2 regions of the Streptomyces sp. NBC_00859 genome follow, and region 1 is predicted to be linked to the other one. Evidence: riboswitches for the same ligand, from Rfam matches in the RefSeq annotation. Region 1 holds a riboswitch; the other holds the start of a gene.
What was found. A riboswitch is a leader RNA that binds a small molecule or an ion and turns the genes downstream of it on or off. The one in region 1 is predicted to bind thiamine pyrophosphate.

Region 1 (7,407 bases):
AGGCAGTTGAGGAGGATCTGGCGTCGCTCTCCCTCGAGTGATCCTGACAGCGACGAGGACACACAGCCGGCGATGCCTGCGTCCAGCAACACCATGTCCTCCCCTTCGATCACTTGACCGCGCATGTGTGGTGGGAACGGTGCGCGCAAGTGCTTCTCCCACAGTTGTGACAGCAGTTCCCTCAGCTCCGGCTTGCTCATGTTCGATATCATGCCTCGCAGGCCAGGCCGCACAGGGCGGGTATCCACCACGCCCTCCCGGCATCCTCCCCTCTCCCCCAGTGTTCACCTCGGCTCGGTGACAGCCATGAGGCAGCTGGACAGGCTGCCGCGGTCTCCACGAGCGGGAAACGCGAACCGAGTTACCCGTCGGGGCGGACGACGAAACCGGTCGGGCCGTCAGGCCGGTGGGATCGGGTGGCCTCTCCGGCGAGCGGCATCACGGCGCGGCCGCGCGTCCGGTCTACGCCGCGCCGCCCGGCTTCCTGGAGTGCCCATTACCGCTCGTACCTCCGCCACCAGGGGCTGACGCCAGCCTTCACCGACCGCAGGGCCTGACTGTGCTCGCGGCGTTCACCACTCGTGAGAGGCCTGTACGTCAGCCGCTGCTGCTGAGCACCTCCAGAACGTGTGGCCAGGCATCCGCGCCCAGGAGCGCGTCGGCCTCCGGTGTGCCTCCGTACTGGAAGCGCGGGGAGGACGGCGCCGGGCTCTCACCCGGAAAACGTGGTCGGTGGCCGGCATCGTGGCGGCCGATCAGTCGCACTGTGGTCCCGGCCGCACGCCGGCGTCGCGCCAGCTGTTCCGCGAAGAGCAGGGACGGCCACATCGCGTCGTCGCCACCCGCGACGAGCAACAGATCCGCGCGGGCCTTCTCCACGGGTATCTCAGCGGGAGGAACCAGATGGCTGAAGGTCTTCTCGCTGAGTTCGTACCATCCCCGGATGGGGATCGGACCGCTTGCCGGGGGTATGGGTGCCCAGGAGTCATCCATGGGGACAAAGGGCAGCGGCCGTCCCCGCCACGTCCAGGACGACCGGTAAGGCTGCCGCTCGTCGTCACCGCCGGATCCGACATTGCACCAGACCCGCGAGGTCGGCGACAGCGCTATCACCACGTCCACCCGCGGTTCGCGCACGGCGGTGAGCAACGCCGCCTCGGCCCCCTTGGAGACACCGAGGATGCCGATGCGGCGCGCCCCGCCCGAGCGGAGGAAATCGACGGCGCGGATGAAGGTCTCCAGGGGGATTTCGCAGATTCCGGGAGCCTGTCCGGGACCACCGAACCAGCGGATCGCCAGGGCAGCGACGCCCTGCTCCGCGAGGAGGCGTGCTCGCTCACGTTCGATACGTCCACTTGATCCCGCCAGGACCAGTACGCCGACATCGGCGCCGGTCTCGGGAGCGAACAGAACACCTTCCCACGGACTGGTCAGCTCCCGCTCCGTCACTTCCACATGCGCTCCCTGCGGTCGGCCCCCGTGTGCCGAACCAGCCTATTCGGCCTCGATGCGACGCAGAGCGCACCGGCCGGCATCAACGGGGCGCGGCGTATGCAGACCTGTTCCACGAGTCATGACGGTTCCTCGTTATGGCGGCGATTCTTGGGGGGCGGTCCTCATTTCAGCTGTCACCCGACCCGCGCCTCATGCGGCACGGCGCGGAGCCCGGCCGTGTTCTGATGCCGCCAAATCCACGGCCCGTCACCGGCGTTGAACATGACGCCAAGTCCAGCAGCCAGGCGGCGGCACCGCCGTCCCGAGTCACTGCACTGACCGGGCGTCAGGCAACGGATGCCCGGTTCCGATCGCCGTCGGCCACGGGCGGCCCTCAGGTCCCGCGCTCATGCCGGCCGAGCGCATGGTCTTCCGGCTCAGCTCGGGCTTGCCGGGCGACGACGCAGCCTGAGGGGAGCGTAGATGACGAGCGCGGCGAGGAAGGCCGCGTAGTAGGCGAGGTCGGCGCCGTGCAGCGCCGCAGCCACCGGCCCCGTGTAGAGGCCGGTGTTCATGAACGGAACCGCTGCGGCGAACGCGGCGCAGAATGCCACCAGTGCGGACCGGCCGGACTGCCTGCGACCCGTCTCCGCCGTCGGGTCGACCGGTTCGCCGGCGCGAGCCCTCGCGTACCAGTCGACAGCGACGACAGCGACGAAGCCAGGGATCCAGTAGCCGACGAACAGCAGCACGTTCTGGAAGCGTGCGGCGGTGTCAGCGGCGTGCATCCACAGCACCAGTGGGAACCCCAGAGCGGCGGCGAGAGCGGCCGCGAACGGACGCGGGATGCGCAGTCCGATGGTCTGCAGAGCCAGCGAACCGCTGTAGTCGTTCATGGCGTTGCTGCACAGAGCAGCCAGCGCCACGGCCAGCAGTCCCAGCCCGCCGAGTACGCCGCCACCCAGCAATCGGTCGACGCCCCGAGCGGTCTGGTCGGTGAAGGCGGCGGCTCCCCACAGCCCGAGCGACTGAACCGCCACGAAGGAGATGGTGACGCCGAGGAGCGTGTACCAGAACATGCGTGGCCGGGAGGTGTCCTGCGGCAGGTAGCGGCTGAAGTCGCTGGCGTACGGCGCCCACGACAGCGCGAGGCTGAGAGCGATCGTGCTGGTCAGCATGAACGCGCCGGCGCGGTCGGCGCCGTGGGCGCCGCCGGGGGCCGCGGGGTGGACACTGTCCGGGAGTCTGATGGCCAGGGCGACGAACGCGGCGGCGAGCACGAAGGTCATCAGCTTCTGCAGCCGGTGTATCGCTTCGTAGCCCAGCACGCCGAGAGACCCCTGCCCCAGCATCATGACCAGCACACCGAGCCAGAACGGCCAGCCGCAGAGCCTGGCCAGCGCGTCCCCGCCGAACAGCCCGATGAGTGCGTCCCAGGCCACCGACGAGAGCCACTGCAGCAGGCCAGGCACCGTGACGGACCGACCGAACGCGAGCCGGGCCAGCGGCAGCTGACCCGCGCCGGTGCGACTGCCCCAGGTTCCCAGGTACGCGGTGGGGACGGCGCCGACGACGGTGCCCAGCACCACCGCCGCCAACGCGGTGGGCAAGTCCAGACCGAGCACGATGCCGACAGTGCCGGTGAACACCCCGGTCATGGTCAGATTCGGTGCGAACCACACGGTGAACAGCCGGCCGGGGCCGCCATAGCGATGTTGCGCGGGCACCGGCGCGATCCCGCGTGCCTCGATACGCAAATCGCCGGGCTCGGCGGGCATACGGCCGCCGAAGACGGATCGAGGACCTGTGGCCGACGTGCTGCTCGGAGCAGGTGGCAATGACATGAGCGACATCCCTCCGCCAGTGCTAACTGGTTCAGGTTCGGCGGGTGTGATCTCAGCCCCTGGATGGGGCACCCCGTGTCCGGTACGACCGCAAGGCTAACGTGCGGCGTCACGCTGTCCGTGGTGAGGGTGGTGACTACGGACCGCTGCCGGTCGGGTTGCGCCCCCAGCCCTGCCGCAGGGACGTCACCGCTTCAGCGTGACCTTGAGCACCTGTGCCGTCTCGCGCGGGAACGCGGTCGCCCCGTTGCGGCAGCCCGGACATGCGATCGGCTCCGCGCCCAGTAGCGCCGCCAGGGCCAGAGCTCAGCGACAGGTGTGCACCTCAGGTGGGATCGTGCGGCCCGTCGCCGGGATGATCCGCGTTCCGGCCCGTGCCGCGGGCCGCACCGGTTCCGCCGGGCGAGGCCGTCCGTGGTGGCAGCAGTGGACTCTGCTCCGACGATGAACCTGACGTTCGCCTGTCTCCGCGACGTCAGCGGCTGAGGGACAGCCACTCCTCGGCCCCTTCGTGCGCCCGGTCGATAGAGAGGCCCGGCGATCTCCGCAAACGCGACCGTAAGCCATCCTGCCTCGCACCTGCTGGCCCACCGGCGACACCGTCCACCTCTGCTGTGCCCGGCGTCTCGACGCCATGGGCACGGCAGAAACACCCCATACCGAAGCCACGTCGCAACCGGTCTCCGGCTGAGCAGCGACGCGCCCTCCACGCCCCCGAGCACGCGCCCCACATCTCATCGCGAACCACGCCGGGCCCGATCCTACGGTCGGTGGGAGCAACCGCCGCTGCGCTCGCCCGAGTTCGCAGCGGTCACGGATAGCCGTCCGCTGCGAACTCGGGCGAGCGCAGCCGCACAGGCCGGTACCGCTACCGGGGGCGCGGCTCGCCACCCGCGCGCACTGGCTCCGGGGGCAACCGAAGGGATATTCACGACATGTTGGCCCGCCGCACACGGCGGCGGCGCTTCGCCGCCCGCTCGCCGGCAGCATTCGCTTCTGCCTCAGTGGCCCCGCGGTCAACCGCCTTGTTGTACGCCTTCACACGTGACTCCTCCATCTTCTCCTCGGTCCTGCCGCGCATCCACCCGAAGACACCCATAGCGTTCCTCCCTCTGACCAGCGATGAGGACCGGCAGTACACGGCCCGTCAAAAGGACCCCGTACCCCCTGGGCACGGGCCCAGACCCCTGAGGGCCGCAGTCGGACGGTGTGCCCGGCCGATTCACCCAGCCGGCCCAGCCGCGGGGTCAGGGGGCTCATCACTTCAAGGACCGTCCGGCCGGGGACGGATCCGGGACTGGGGGTGGCAGGCCATTGGACCTGTCTGTACGGCGAGCGGCCAAGGAGCACTCCGGCGTGGCCGGGCGGCACCCCGCCTCCGGTCGGGTGTCCGATTCGGCGGACGGCTCACGGCCGGCCGGTTGACAGTTCCTCAGTGTGCGCTGGCTCGGTACATGGTGGGCTTTTCCTGGACTTCGGCGTTGAGACGGCGCTGCAGGGAGGACATGAAAGCGTAGGGAACGGCGGCCGGCGGCGCGCTGACCTCGTCCAGGCGAGTGCGGAGGTCATCGGGGAGAGTGAAGTCGAGCGCGCCCAGGTTGGACTGGATCTGGTGCAGCTTGCTGGCGCCGAGGATCACCGAGCCCACGGCCGGGCGGTTCGCCACCCAGTTCAGCGCGACCTGGGCGGGGCTCCTGCCGATCTCCTGGGCCACCTCGGCCAGTTCGGACACGATGCGCCAGTTGCGCTCGCTGCGGTTGTCCGCGAGAGACGCGGTGCCGGCCGCGACCTTGATACGCCCTTCCGGCAGATCCTCGGTCGCGGAGGCGCCGGCGGAGTACTTCCCGGACAGCAGGCCCTTGGCAAGCGGCCCCCAGGTCATCAGCCCCATGCCCAACTCCTGGGCCAGGGAGGGGAACTCGTATTCCAGTCCACGTTCGGCGAGCGAGTACTCCAACTGCAGGGCGACCAGCGGCTCGTACCCGCGCCACTCGGCCAGTGTCTGGGCACGGGCCGCGTACCAAGCAGGAACGTCGGAGAACGCGACGTAGCGCACTTTCCCGGCCGAGACCAGGTCGTCCAGCCCCCGCATGACCTCTTCGGCCGGGGTGAGGGCGTCCCAGGCGTGCACGATGTACAGGTCCACGTAGTCGGTCCCGAGCCGGCGCAGCGAGCCCTCCAGGGAACGCAGCATCGCCTTGCGGCCGTTGCCGCCCGCGTTGGGGTCGCCCTCGCGTCCACCGAGGGTGAACTTCGTCGACAGGACGGTGCGGTCGCGTATGCCGCGCTCAGCGATCAGCTTGCCGACCAGTTCCTCGCTGGCGCCCGCACTGTAGATGTCGGCGGTGTCGACGAAGTTCCCGCCCGCATCGAGGTAGGCGTCGAAGATCTGCGCCGAGGTGGAGGCATCGGCGCCCCAGTCGGACTGGCCGAAGGTCATGGTGCCGAGTGCGAGAGGGCTGACCCGCAGACCCGACCGGCCCAGTGTGTAGTAGGCATTGAGCGTCATGATTCCCCGTCTCTGGTGTGCCGGCGCACCCTGCATGGAGGCGCGGCGAGCAGCCGAGCCGCACACGAAGAGGGCACCAAGCTGATCGACTCACTCGGCGGGATAACCGTAGCACTGACACTCCTAACGTTTGGCGACTCATCGATGACCAACGTTATAGACGTCTTGGAATAGCAACTCCGGTTGGCCTCAGGCGTGAGGTAGACTCATCAAGGAGGTAAAGGCATGCAGCAACACACGGCCGACGTGACGCACACATCGAAGGGTCCCCACGCGGGCCCACCACACCTGTGCGGCAGCTCGGACCTGCTTCTCGGTTTCGTGAACACCACGCCCCATGGCAGCGAGCCGGTGGAGCTGCTGGGTGACAGCGCCTGTCTCGCCGCATGGCTGGCCGAGGCGGGCCTCATGGAAGACGGCGCGGCTGTCACCCAGGCCGATGTCGTGGCCGCGCACGAGCTCAGGGACGCGCTCTGCACCATCTTCCTCACGCACTCCGGCTGTGTGAACAGGGCGGAGATCCTCCCCGAAGCCGAGCAGTATCTGCAGCGCACCGCCGAGCGCTATCCGCTCACCCTCAAGATCACGGGAGACGGCTGCCGGCTCGCGCCCTCGCAGACCGGGGTGCTCGGTGCCTTCGGCGGGCTCCTTGCCGCCGCAGCCGACCTGGACTCACGTGGCGCCTGGATGCGCGTGAAGATGTGCAAGAACACCAACTGCTACTCGGGCTTCTTCGACAAGACCCGCAATTCCTCCGGGCTCTACTGCAGTACCGCTTGCAGCTCGCAGGCATCACAGCGCGCCTATCGCAACCGGGTCAAGGACGCTGCGTGCGCGCAGCCATCCTGACCCGGGCGCGGCCACACACCGCGGGCGCGGCCAGGAACCAATCGTTCAGCCTTCTTCCGCGCGCCCGTGAGCCCGTGAGCCCGTGAGCCCGTGAGCCCAACGAGCAGCACGCCTGGACAGGGTTTCAGGTGTCGGCCAGGCAGCCGGAGCCGGGGCGCGTCACTCCGTGCAGTTGGTTTTATTTCGGTTCGGAGGACGCGATGACAGCACTGGCCGCAGTCAGCAGGTCAACCCACGCTTGGGACGGAGAGCAGCTCAGTTACTTCGAGGTGGCGCCGGGCGGGGAGCGGGGCGAGCAGGGGTGCGCCGTCCTGATGCACGGTGGAGGCAGCGCGGACAGCAAGGAGCCGAGTCTCCCCCTGGCCGAGGCTCTCGCCGCGCGCGGATACCGGGTGCTGGGCCTCGACTTCACCGGGAGCGGTGAGAGCTCGGGACGGTGGTCCGATCTGACACTAGACCGCCGGCCGGGACCAGGTCGCCTCACTGATCGAGGACCGACTGCCCCCGCAAACCCCGTTGACCCTCGTCGGGTTCAGCATGAGCGGCCAGACGGCAGTCGACCTGGTCAGCCGGTTCGGTGACCGCGTTACGCACCTGGTCCTGTGCGCTCCGGGCATCTACTCGGCGACTCTCCGCGACATCCCCTTCGGCGACTCGTCGTTCAAGAGTCTGGCTTTCGAAACGCCACACATCTGGCAGGACAGCCCTGCTCTCGACGTCCTGGCGGTGTTCAAGGGGCGAATCCTGCTGGTCCTGCCCGGTCACGACGAG
Region 2 (7,407 bases), 3.6 Mb from region 1:
ACGTACGGGGATGAACCTTTCACCTTCACCGAATTCGCGTACTTCGCCGAGATGGCCAGAGCCGCCACCTCCGCCGCGCTCGCACGCGGCTATGCCCTTGTCATCCTTCCCGCGACCTCACGCCACAGCGCGGTCGACGTCTGGTCGAACGTCGCCCTCGACGGCACCGTCGTCATCGACCCTTCCGACCACGATCCGGTCGTCACCGAGCTCGTACGCCAGGGGCTCCCCGTGGTCTCCGACGGGCGCCCGGCGAGCACACTGCCCGTCACGGCCTGGGTCGACAACGACCACGAGGCCGCGGTCCTCGATCTGCTCGACCATCTCGCCGCCGCCGGAGCCCGCCGGATCGGGCTGCTCACCGGCACCACCACCGACACCTACACCCACCTCTCCACCACCGCCTATCTGCGCTGGTGCGAGCGGGTCGGACAGGATCCGGTGTACGAGTCCTACCCCGCCCACGACCCCTGCGCCGGAGCCGTCGCCGCAGACCGCCTCCTCGCCCGCCCCGACCGTCCGGACGCCGTCTACGGACTCTTCGACCCCAACGGCACCGACCTGCTGGCGGCGGCACGGCGTTACGGACTGCGCGTCCCGGAGGATCTGCTGCTTGTCTGCTGCAGCGAATCCACCGTGTACGCGAGCACCGAGCCACCCATCACGACCCTCTCGCTCAAGCCCCGCCGGATCGGTACGGCCGTCATCCAGTTACTCATCGACGCCATCGAGGGGATCAACGACGACCACCCGGTCGAGCAGGTGATACCGACCGAACTCATCGTCCGGACCTCCTCGCAGCGCCGCCCACCACGCACCACGGTCAGCCCGCCCCGCTCCCCTGCACCGGACTGACCACCGCAATAGGTGCGAAAGGGGCGGTCAGTCGGTGGGCCATCCGGATTCGGCACCCCTGGTGCGTCACAGAGTGCCAGTCGCATTCCTATGATGGGCGCACGACACCGCGGACCCCCCGACCAGGCAGGTCCGACCGGTGCACGGCGCGCGACGGTGGTGGAGGGGTCGATGACTCAGGGGGCCGGTCTGGAACCCGCGATGCGGACGGCGACAGTGCGGGAATTCCGCGTACCGCCTCTGCCCGCGTCCGAGCACGTCCGCGATGCCGGGAAGGCGTCGCCGTACACCGCCGGTGAGGAGCCGGACGGCTATACGCCGACTCAGCGGGACCTCCCTGTCATCAGCCGCGGTGGCCCCGGTGACACGGTCGTCGTGCGGACCGTTCCCGAGCCCCTCACCGCGGACAACGAGGGGGCTCTCGGCCCGCTCTACGTCGTCGGTGACGTCCACGGTTACCTCGACGAACTCCTGGCCGCCCTGTGCGCCCAGGGGCTCATCGACGCCGACGGCAACTGGGCGGCCGGCAACGCCCGCCTCTGGTTCCTCGGCGACTTCACCGACCGCGGTCCCGACGGCATCGGCGTCATCGACCTCGTGATGCGGCTCTCCGCGGAGGCCGCGGCCGCGGGGGGCTACTGCAAGGCCCTCATGGGCAACCACGAACTGCTGCTCCTCGGCGCCAAGCGCTTCGGCGACACCCCGGTCAACTCCGGTGCGGGCACCGCCACCTTCCAGGCCGCCTGGCTGCTCAACGGCGGCCAGAAGGCCGACATGGACCGGCTGCAGGACGTCCACCTCCAGTGGATGTCACGGCTCGACGCCATGGAGCTCGAGGACGACCACCTCCTCATGCACTCCGACACCACCGCCTATCTCGACTACGGCGATTCCCTCGAAGCAGTCAACGACACCGTCCGCGAGACGCTCACCCGCAACGACGCCGACGAGTGCTGGGACCTCTTCCGCAAGTTCACCAAGCGCTTCGCGTTCCGCGACGAGTCCGGACCGCAGGCCGTGCAGGAACTCCTCGGCGTCTTCGGCGGCCACCGCATCGTGCACGGCCACAGCCCCATCCCGTACCTCCTGGGCGAAGTCGGGACCGAGGACGGTGAGGACAGTCCGCGCACCGTCATCGAAGGCCCGCACGTGTACGCGGACGGGCTCGCCATCGCCATGGACGGCGGAGTGACCATGGCCGGAAAGCTACTCGTGGTGCAGCTCCCGCTCCCGAACTGAACACCGCAGGCGGAGGCGATTTCCGGAAACCCTCTGTTACCCCGTGCCGTCACCGCTCTACCATCGGGTTATCCGTAGCAGGCTCTCCTCCGTTTACGCCCCATCGGCCGTCAGAAGGCGGGCGATCCGGCCCTGCGGAGCATCGGGGGATGCACATGAACAGCGCTTCGCACCTGCTGACAGAGGACCGACCGGAGTTCGAGCGGCTCCTCGACGACGCACTGCGCACCGCGCCCGACCGACCCGGCCTCGCCGACCTGGGCCAGCGGCTCAACAGCGAGCAACTGCGCACCATGGTCCTCGACGCCAACAGCCTCGTCACCGCCGCGGCGGCAGCCGAGTACGAGCACTTCGTGAAGGTCCGTGCCGAGCTGCGCGCGCCCGCCGCTGCCTCGGTGCGCGCCTCCGTCCTCTCGCCCGCCGCCGACGGGGCCACCGCAGGGGCCGGGCTGGCCGCCGTGCTCGCCGTCCTGGCCCCGGTGCTGGCAGGCACCGCTGCCGTGATCTTCCTTCTGGCGGGATACGTCCTCAAGGCGCTCGACCCCGCGCCGGCCTTCGGCAGCACCCTGGTCACCGCCGGCTGGTTCTTCGCGGCCCTCACCGCGGCGGCCATCCTGGCCGCTGCGGTCGGGCTGCTCCTGACAGCGCTCCGCAACGGCTCCAACGAGGTGCATCCCGAGTCGGAGGAGGGGGGTGACGAGCTGTCCGATGAGGTCGCCCGCGCCCGGGACGCCTGGCGCCACGCTTTGCTGGAACGGGGCATCGTCCCGTTTCTGAGCGCCGCTCTCGCCGACCCGAGCGCCGGCCCCACGGCACCCGCCCCCTACCGCGCGGCGGGCCGCATGCCCGACCTCGGCTACAGCCGCCCGGACTTCGCAAGCCCGGACGAGGGCCAGGCGGGCCACGAACGCCCCAGCTTCACCAGCCCGGACTTCACCAGTCCGGACTTCGGCGGCCCCGACCACCGGCCGGAGTGAGCCCGGCCGGAGCCCACTCGATGAGCCCGTCCGGTGCCTGCCCCCGGCCCCCGCATCGGGAGCCGGGGGCCGGGGCGGCCGGGGCGGCCGGGGCCGGAGACGACGTCAGTCGGCGATCGGCAGGTACACCCGGTTCCCGCTCGCCGCGAACTCCTTCGACTTCGCGGCCATCCCCGACTCGATCTCCTCCTGGCTTCCTCCGTGTTCACGGCGGATGTCCTGAGAGATCTTCATCGAGCAGAACTTCGGCCCGCACATGGAACAGAAGTGCGCGGTCTTCGCCGGTTCGGCCGGCAGCGTCTCGTCGTGGAACTCCCGTGCCGTGTCGGGGTCGAGAGCGAGATTGAACTGGTCCTCCCAGCGGAACTCGAAGCGCGCGTCCGACAGCGCGTCGTCCCACTGCTGTGCGTCCGGGTGCCCCTTGGCGAGATCCGCCGCATGAGCCGCGATCTTGTACGTGATCACGCCGGTCTTCACGTCGTCCCGGTTGGGCAGCCCCAGGTGCTCCTTGGGCGTGACGTAGCAGAGCATGGCCGTGCCCCACCAGGCGATCATCGCAGCGCCGATGCCGGAGGTGATGTGGTCGTACGCCGGTGCCACGTCAGTGGTGAGCGGGCCGAGCGTATAGAACGGCGCCTCGTCGCAGATCTCCTGCTGGAGGTCGATGTTCTCCTTGATCTTGTGCATCGGGACGTGCCCGGGGCCCTCGATCATCGTCTGCACACCATGCCGCTTCGCGATCGTGTTGAGTTCCCCGAGCGTGCGCAGCTCGGCGAACTGCGCCTCGTCGTTGGCGTCCGCGATCGACCCGGGGCGCAGCCCGTCGCCCAGCGAGTAGGTGACGTCGTACGAGGCCAGGATGTCGGACAGCTCCTCGAAGTGCTCGTACAGGAACGACTCCCTGTGGTGCGCCAGGCACCAGGCGGCCATGATCGATCCGCCGCGCGAGACGATCCCGGTCTTGCGGCGTGCGGTGAGCGGCACGTACCGGAGCAGCACTCCGGCGTGCACCGTCATGTAGTCGACGCCCTGTTCGGCCTGCTCGATGACGGTGTCCTTGTAGATCTCCCAGGTCAGCTCCTCGGCCTGGCCGTCCACCTTCTCCAGCGCCTGGTAGAGCGGCACCGTACCGATCGGGACGGGTGAGTTGCGCAGCACCCACTCGCGGGTGGTGTGGATATTGCGCCCGGTGGACAGGTCCATGACCGTGTCCGCGCCCCATTTGGTGGCCCAGGTCATCTTGTCCACCTCCTCCTCGATGGAGGAAGTGACCGCGCTGTTGCCGATGTTGGCGTTGACCTTCACCAGGAACCGCTTCCCGATGATCATCGGTTCGATCTCGGGGTGGTTGACGTTGGCCGGCAGCACGGCCCGCCCCGCGGCGATCTCCTCCCGTACGACCTCGGGGGAGACGTTCTCCCGGATCGCGACGTACTCCATCTCAGGTGTGACCTCCCCGCGCACGGCGTACGCGAGCTGGCTGACCGCGCGCCCTTCGCGCCCCCTTCTGGGCTGGCGGGGGCGCCCGGGGAAGACCGCGTCGAGGTTCCGGAGACCCCCGCGCGGCGATGTGTGCTTGATCCCGTCGTCCTCGGGACGGGCCGGGCGGCCCGCGTACTCCTCGGTGTCGCCGCGGCCGACGATCCAGTTCTCCCGGAGCGGGGCGAGCCCGCGCCTGATATCGGTGTCCACGGTGGGATCGGTGTACGGGCCTGACGTGTCGTACAGCGTCACGTCCCGGCCATTGGTGAGGTGCACCTGCCTGACGGGCACCCTGAGGTCCGCGCGCGAGCCCTCCGGGCCCGCGACATACCCCTTGTGCCAGCCCGGCTTGCGCTCGTCCTGGCCGATGGCAGGCGTGCGTGCATCCGCTGTGGTCATGAGACCTACTCCCTACGCCGGCATTACCCGGTAACAGGTTCGGCGGTCGGCGCAGCTCTCAGCAGTCTGCTGGTCAGCGCCCTCTCAGCCCGGTGCTCCGAGCTCCCGCGTGTGCAAAGGTGCCCCCACGCTAACGCCCCGCACCGCTCACTGAACAGAGGGCCTCTGCCTTCTTGCGATGATCTGGCGGTGACACCACTCCCTGAACGGGCTCCTGGCGGGCACAGCCATACGCACGGCCACGGTCCGGCGGCACCCGTTTCCAAGCATCTGCGCAAGGTCATCGCAGGGGTGCTGATCCCCTTCGCGGCGGCGGTTGTTGTCGGACTCGCGGTCCTCTGGCCGGGTGGGGCGCCGCCCCATGCCCGCAGCGGTGTCGGCTTCGACCGGCAGACGCAGCAGGGCAAGGTGGTACGGACCGTGCCGGTCGACTGCGCGGACGTGCACGCCGGTCAGTCGTCGACGGCCGGTGCGGGGACGGATCCGGGCGCGGCGGAACAGCAGGCCGGTTCCGGAACGGCCCGGAAGGACGCCCAGTGCAAGAAGGCGGAGATCGAGGTGTCGAGCGGCAAGGACAAGGGCCGCACATTCACCGAAATCGTCCAGCCGGACTCTCCGCGGCAGTTGCACGGGGGCCAGGGCGTCATCGTGGCGTACGCCCCCGACGCGCCCCGCGAACTTCAGTACTCCGTGTCCGACGTGGACCGGAAGTTCCCGATGGCACTGCTCGGCGGGGCCTTCGCGCTGGTGGTGGTCGCGGTGGGGAGACTGCGCGGGCTGATGGCGCTGGTCGCACTGGCCGTCAGCTTCGCCGTGCTGACGCTGTTCATTCTGCCCGCGATCCTGCGCGGGTCGAATCCGCTGGTCGTGGCGGTGATCGGGGCGAGCGCCATCATGCTGATCGCCCTGTACACCTGCCACGGACTGACAGCGCGGACCTCGGTCGCCGTCATCGGCACGCTGGTCTCACTCATACTGATCGGCCTGCTCGGTTCGCTCTTCATCGGCTGGGCGAGCCTGACGGGCAACACCGACGACAGCACCGGACTGATCCACGGCCTGTACCCGCACATCGACATGAGCGGGCTGCTGCTGGCGAGCGTCATCATCGGGTCGCTCGGGGTACTGGACGACGTGACGGTCACCCAGACCTCCGCCGTCTGGGAACTGCACCAGGCCGACCCCACGATGGGGGCCCGAGGTCTCTACCGGGCGGGTATCCGCATCGGCCGTGATCACATCGCGTCCGTCGTCAACACACTCGTGCTGGCCTACGCGGGTGCGGCGCTGCCGCTGCTGCTGCTCTTCTCCATCGCTCGGAGCAGCGTGGGGACGGTGGCCAACTCCGAACTGGTGGCGGAGGAGATCGTACGGACCCTGGTGGGATCGATCGGCCTGGTCGCGTCAGTACCGGTGACGACAGCGCTCGCCGCACTCGTGGTCTCCGCCGACCGTTCCGGCCGCGGGGCGGGCCGGGCGGCCGCCGGAGGCATCACGCGGGGCGGCGGAGGCCACCGTCGTAAGCACTGAACAGCGGGGTGGCGCGCGGTCAGCCCGCGTTCTCCTCGGCGAGAATGCGGCCGAGCGCGTCATCCAGGTGCCCGTCGAAGTCGCCCTGGCTGCGCTCCTGGCCGAGCGGGACGATCTTGTCGGTCCGGTCGAGGAAAGCGATCAACGGAGCGCTGCCCGCCCGGAACAGTGCACTGTCGGCCCCGACCTGCAGGCGCAGATGGACGTCGGACAGCCCCGACGGATCGCTCGGCGAGATGTGCACGTCGCCGTCGCCCGTGGGCGCGTTGATCCCGTCTAGCAGCAGCTCCCGGCCGAACGTCCAGGTCACCGGCGCGTCTCCGGGGAGATGGAAGGTCATCCGGACCGCGTACGGATCGCTCACCTCGTAGCCGAGCTCCACCGGGATACGGAAGGAGAGCTCCTCGGAGACGAGGAAGCTCATCATGACCTCTGCCTGGACCGATTCGCGCATGTCCCTACCCCGCAGTAGACGCCGTGTTGGATCGCAAGATGGCCGGGAATACTCTCCAGGCCCTCTTGACGTAATCGTGCTGTAAGCGCAAACAGATCACAAGGAGTGATATGGCGAATACTGAGAGAGACGGCGAGCGGACTACGCAAAGCGATGCCCTCGAACAGTGACGTTTCGACTGCGCCGAGCGACCACGCTCGCTCGTGGACGGGCCGGAAAAGGCCATCGCTTCGGGGCCTGAAACCGTCGTGACCGGGGTGGCCGCGCACACGTTTCGGAGTGCACGCACCTGCTGTTCGGCGACCGGTCCCAGACGTTCGGCAACGGCGAGTCTTCGCAGCATGACGCACCGGTCAGGTACCGAATGGCGGGTCGGCGGACGCGCCGGACGACGGCCGGAATGATCTCTGGGTGCTTCGGCGAACCCACCCGTCAGATGCCACCCAAGGGCGTGTGCATGACCGGTTTCGC

Region 2: linked by a shared signal. The riboswitch ahead of thiC (phosphomethylpyrimidine synthase ThiC) and the one ahead of OG584_RS33770 (purine-cytosine permease family protein) in region 1 are both predicted to bind thiamine pyrophosphate.

Annotation. Positions count from the first base shown of each region.
Region 1 covers NZ_CP108826.1:7,662,848-7,670,254, reverse strand. Annotated here, with positions in the region: gene OG584_RS33780 (hypothetical protein) at 1-200, opposite strand, end outside; gene OG584_RS33775 (acyl-CoA thioester hydrolase/BAAT C-terminal domain-containing protein) at 598-1,455, opposite strand; gene OG584_RS33770 (purine-cytosine permease family protein) at 1,872-3,212, opposite strand; TPP riboswitch at 3,270-3,364, opposite strand; gene OG584_RS33765 (hypothetical protein) at 4,207-4,377, opposite strand; gene OG584_RS33760 (aldo/keto reductase) at 4,711-5,787, opposite strand; gene OG584_RS33755 (CGNR zinc finger domain-containing protein) at 6,013-6,636, shown strand; gene OG584_RS33750 (alpha/beta fold hydrolase) at 7,174-7,407, shown strand, end outside.
Region 2 covers NZ_CP108826.1:4,051,296-4,058,702, reverse strand. Annotated here, with positions in the region: gene OG584_RS17395 (LacI family DNA-binding transcriptional regulator) at 1-855, shown strand, start outside; gene OG584_RS17390 (metallophosphoesterase) at 1,027-2,094, shown strand; gene OG584_RS17385 (hypothetical protein) at 2,244-3,071, shown strand; gene thiC (phosphomethylpyrimidine synthase ThiC) at 3,177-4,952, opposite strand; TPP riboswitch at 4,945-5,071, opposite strand; gene OG584_RS17375 (YibE/F family protein) at 5,142-6,482, shown strand; gene OG584_RS17370 (SsgA family sporulation/cell division regulator) at 6,502-6,936, opposite strand.